One region of the Streptomyces sp. NPDC028910 genome, then DNA from elsewhere that is predicted to be linked to it. Evidence: predicted binding sites of a transcription regulator. Region 1 holds the regulator's gene; the other holds the start of a gene.
The links. Region 1 encodes HrcA, which represses chaperone genes, less so after heat shock. Its sites were predicted from a motif close to TTNGCACTCNGNNNNNCNGAGTGCNAA; they were not measured.
Positions count from the first base shown of each region.

Region 1 (2,451 bases):
GCGGGAGCGGACCCGGCCGTCGCCCGCGCACTCGGGGCACGGGGTCGGGACCACGGTGCCGAAGCCCTGGCACTGCGGGCAGGGGCGCGAGGTCATGACCTGGCCCAGGAAGGACCGGGTGACCTGCGAGACCTCACCGCGGCCGCGGCACATGTCACATGTCTGCGCCGAGGTGCCGGGTGCGGCGCCCTCGCCGGAGCAGGTGGTGCAGACCACGGCCGTGTCGACCTGGATGTCCTTGGTGGTCCCGAAGGCCGCCTCGTCCAGCTCCAGGTCGAGGCGGATCATGGCGTCCTGGCCGCGCCGGGTCCGCGAGCGCGGGCCGCGCTGCGAGGCCTGGCCGAAGAAGGCGTCCATGATGTCGGAGAAGTTGCCGAAGCCGCCCGCTCCGAATCCGCCCGCTCCGCCGCCGCCCCCCGAGGAGGACAGCGGGTCCCCGCCGAGGTCGTAGACCTGCTTCTTCTGCGGGTCCGAAAGCACCTCGTAGGCCGCGTTGATCTCCTTGAAGCGCTCCTGCGTCTTCGGGTCCGGATTCACGTCCGGGTGGAGTTCACGCGCCAGGCGGCGGAAGGCCTTCTTGATCTCGTCCTGCGATGCGTCGCGGCGCACGCCGAGAACGGCGTAGTAGTCCGTGGCCACTTACGACTCCGCCAGGATCTGTCCGACGTAACGTGCCACTGCGCGTACCGCTCCCATCGTTCCGGGGTAGTCCATGCGGGTCGGTCCGACCACGCCGAGTTTGGCGACTGTTTCGCCGCCCGAACCGTAACCGACCGAGACGACGGACGTGGAGTTCAGTCCCTCGTAGGCATTCTCATGCCCGATCCGTACGGCCATTCCCGACTCGTTGGCCTCGCCGAGCAGCTTGAGGAGCACGACCTGCTCCTCCAGCGCCTCGAGCACCGGCCTGATCGTCAGGGGAAAATCGTGTCCGAAGCGGGTGAGATTGGCGGTACCGCCGATCATCAGCCGCTCTTCGGCTTCCTCGACCAGGGTTTCGAGGAGCGTCGCGAGCACGGTGGAGACCGTGGCGCGGTCGTCGGCCTCGAAGGATTCGGGGAGGTCCTGGACGAGCGGGGGCACATCGGTGAAGCGCCGGCCGACGACCCGGCTGTTGAGCCGGGCCCGCAGATCCGCGAGCGAGGTCTCGCCGAAGGGGCTCGGGCAGTCGACGAGCCGCTGCTCGACGCGTCCGGTGTCCGTGATCAGTACGAGCATCAGGCGCGCCGGGGCGAGCGAGAGCAGCTCCACGTGCCGGACGGTCGACCGGGTCAGGCTCGGGTACTGGACGACCGCGACCTGCCGGGTGAGCTGCGCGAGCAGCCGCACCGTACGCCCGACGACGTCGTCGAGGTCCACGGCGCCGTCGAGGAAGTTCTGGATGGCCCGGCGCTCGGGCGACGACAGCGGCTTGACCCCCGCCAGCTTGTCGACGAAGAGGCGGTAGCCCTTGTCGGTGGGGATCCGGCCGGCGCTGGTGTGGGGCTGGGCGATGTAGCCCTCCTCCTCCAGCACGGCCATGTCGTTGCGCACGGTGGCGGGCGAGACGCCGAGCCGGTGCCGCTCGGTGAGCGCCTTGGAGCCGACAGGCTCCTCCGTCCCGACGTAGTCCTGGACGATGGCGCGCAGCACTTCGAGTCTGCGTTCGCTGAGCATCGCGCACACCTCCAGCTGTGGTCCGTTGCCGTGTTCTGCCGTGTTCTGCCGTGTTCGTTTGGCACTCTGGACGTTCGAGTGCCAGAGATCCCCCGCTCAGTGTACGGCCGGGCGGTGAGCCCCTGGCAAGGGAGGCCCGCCAGGGTAGCGTCGCGGCATGGACGTGCGTTGGGAAGAGGCGGGCTGGGAACGGCTGACCGGACGGGCCGGCCGGCGACGGCTGCCGGTGTGGGACTGCACGGTGGGGCTGGTGGTGGGGGACGAGTCCGTCCTCCTGATCGACCCCGGTTCGTCCGTACGGGAAGGCGTGCGGGTGCGGGCCGAGGCCGAGCGGCTGACGGGTCGGCGCGTGACCCATATCGCATTCACGCACGGCCATTTCGATCACGTCCTGGGCGGGGCCGCCTTCGCCGGGGCCGAGGTGTTCGGGGCGGTCGGACTGGACGCGCTGCTCCACGCGGGCCGCGAGGAGCTGCGCGGGGACGCGGTACGGCACGGGCTCGCGGAGGGGGAGGCGGTGGAGGCGGTGGACCTGCTGGTGCTGCCGAGGCACCCGGTCTCGGGCGAGTGGACGCTGGAGCTGGGCGGGGTGCAGGTGCTGCTGGCCAATGTGGGGCCCGGGCACACCGGTCACGACCTGGCCGTCTTCGTACCGGGTGAACGCGAGGTGGTCTTCTGCGGGGACCTCGTCGAGGAGTCGGGCGAGCCCTTGGCGGGTCCGGACGCGGTGCCCGGGCAGTGGCCCGCCGCCCTGGACCGGCTGCTGTCGCTGGGCGGGGACGACGCGCTGTACGT
Region 1 covers NZ_JBVHVF010000037.1:2,618-5,068, reverse strand. The annotation lists gene dnaJ (molecular chaperone DnaJ) at 1-639, opposite strand, end outside; gene hrcA (heat-inducible transcriptional repressor HrcA) at 640-1,656, opposite strand; gene ACZ4TV_RS31075 (MBL fold metallo-hydrolase) at 1,814-2,451, shown strand, end outside.

Region 2 (2,451 bases), on a different contig from region 1:
TCGAGGCGATCAAGATCCTCGCGCAGACCGAGGGCATCTTCGCCGAGACCGCGGGCGGCGTGACCGTCGGCGTGACGAAGAAGCTCATCGAGAACGGGCAGCTCGACCCGACGCTGACCACCGTCATCCTCAACACCGGTGACGGCCTCAAGACCCTGGAGGCGGTGGCCGCGGACAGCGGCCAGACCGCCACCATCCGCCCGAGCCTGGACGCGTTCCGCGCCGCCGGCCTGGCCTGACCATCTCCTCCTGCTCTACCGGAAAGGCAGTAGCGCCATGAGCGTCAACGTCCGCATCCCCACCATCCTGCGCACCTACACCGGCGGTCAGGCCGAGGTCCCGGCCGAGGGCGCGACCCTCGCCGAGGTCATCGAGTCCCTGGAGAAGAACCACCCGGGCATCGCCGCGCGCGTCCTGGACGACCAGGGCAAGCTGCGCCGCTTCGTGAACGTGTACGTCAACGACGACGACGTGCGCTTCGAGGGCGGGCTGCAGGCGGCGACGCCGGCCGGCGCCGGCGTCTCGATCATCCCGGCAGTCGCGGGCGGCTGCTGAGTAAAACCGAAATTGCCCCCTCCGCTAAAAGCGGAGGGGGCAATTCTGCTTGATTGGGCACGGTACAGTTGGGGAAGTCCCCTCCGCTGTTCTTGCCCGCCGCATATGAACGGGCCGCGTGAGGGTCGACATCGGGCCAATGTGCAAGCGCGGTATGGGGCTTTGGCGAGATATGTCAGGCCCGAGTTGCCCGGGAATATTCCAAATTTTCACTCTATTTCAATGTTTCTCGGTGTCCTGAATTCTCGTCGGATTGACCTGTTGCAGACAGCACCCGCGCAGATACATTCAGCCTCGGTCGACGCGTTCCGGCGCAAGTTCTGACCCGGGAGCGCGAAGTGCGTTCCTGCGCAAGGGCCAGTAATAGGGGAGTTAGGCATGGCTCAGGGCACCGTCAAGTGGTTCAACGCGGAGAAGGGCTACGGCTTCATCGCGGTCGACGGTGGTGCGGATGTGTTCGTCCACTACAGCGCCATCCAGATGGACGGGTACCGCACCCTTGAAGAGGGTCAGCGGGTCGAGTTCGAGATCTCGCAGGGCCAGAAGGGTCCGCAGGCGGACATGGTCAAGCTCGCGCTCGGCTAGTCCTGGAGCGATCGACCACCGACGCACAGTGTTCATTGACCTACGAGGGGCCCACATCCTGGACACGGGATGGGGGCCCCTCGTACGTCTGCCCAGTCCAGCCGGGCCGTTGCCCCGAGCCGCTTGCACTCGGAGGGGTCGAGTGCTAATCATTGGCGTTAGCACTCTCCCGGTGAGAGTGCTTAAAAACGAGGACCGGGCCGGTGAGGCCCGCAGGGTCCGGCGGGAAGGAACCGCCGGGCACGCAGGCCGTCCGTCGCGGGCGCGGGCGCGGTCCGGAGCAATCCACCCCTGTCCGGGAGGACCACTTCAGATGGCCAAGATCATTGCGTTCGACGAGGAGGCCCGGCGCGGTCTCGAGCGTGGGATGAACCAGCTCGCCGACGCCGTCAAGGTCACCCTTGGCCCCAAGGGTCGCAACGTCGTCCTTGAGAAGAAGTGGGGCGCCCCCACGATCACCAACGATGGTGTCTCCATCGCCAAGGAGATCGAGCTCGAGGACCCGTACGAGAAGATCGGCGCCGAGCTGGTCAAGGAAGTCGCCAAGAAGACGGACGACGTCGCGGGCGACGGTACGACCACCGCCACCGTGCTGGCCCAGGCTCTCGTCCGCGAGGGCCTGCGCAACGTGGCCGCCGGCGCCAACCCGATGGCCCTCAAGCGTGGCATCGAGAAGGCCGTCGAGGCCGTCTCCGGCGCCCTGCTGGAGCAGGCGAAGGATGTCGAGACCAAGGAGCAGATCGCTTCCACGGCCTCCATCTCCGCCGCTGACACCCAGATCGGCGAGCTCATCGCCGAGGCCATGGACAAGGTCGGCAAGGAAGGCGTCATCACCGTCGAGGAGTCCCAGACCTTCGGTCTGGAGCTTGAGCTCACCGAGGGCATGCGCTTCGACAAGGGCTACATCTCGGCGTACTTCGCCACCGACATGGAGCGTATGGAGGCGTCGCTCGACGACCCGTACATCCTGATCGTCAACTCCAAGATCGGCTCGGTCAAGGACCTGCTGCCGCTCCTGGAGAAGGTCATGCAGTCCGGCAAGCCGCTGCTGATCATCGCCGAGGACGTCGAGGGCGAGGCCCTGTCGACCCTGGTCGTCAACAAGATCCGCGGCACCTTCAAGTCCGTCGCCGTCAAGGCCCCGGGCTTCGGCGACCGTCGCAAGGCCATGCTCGGCGACATCGCCATCCTCACCGGTGGCACGGTCATCTCCGAGGAGGTCGGCCTCAAGCTGGAGAACGCCGGTCTCGACCTGCTCGGCCGCGCCCGCAAGGTCGTCATCACCAAGGACGAGACCACCATCGTCGACGG
Region 2 covers NZ_JBVHVF010000004.1:109,518-111,968, forward strand. The annotation lists gene thrC (threonine synthase) at 1-239, shown strand, start outside; gene ACZ4TV_RS07445 (MoaD/ThiS family protein) at 277-555, shown strand; gene ACZ4TV_RS07450 (cold-shock protein) at 934-1,140, shown strand; gene groL (chaperonin GroEL) at 1,454-2,451, shown strand, end outside.
Region 2: groL (chaperonin GroEL) is a predicted target of HrcA. The motif match lies at 1,299-1,325, and genes of this name have one in related genera.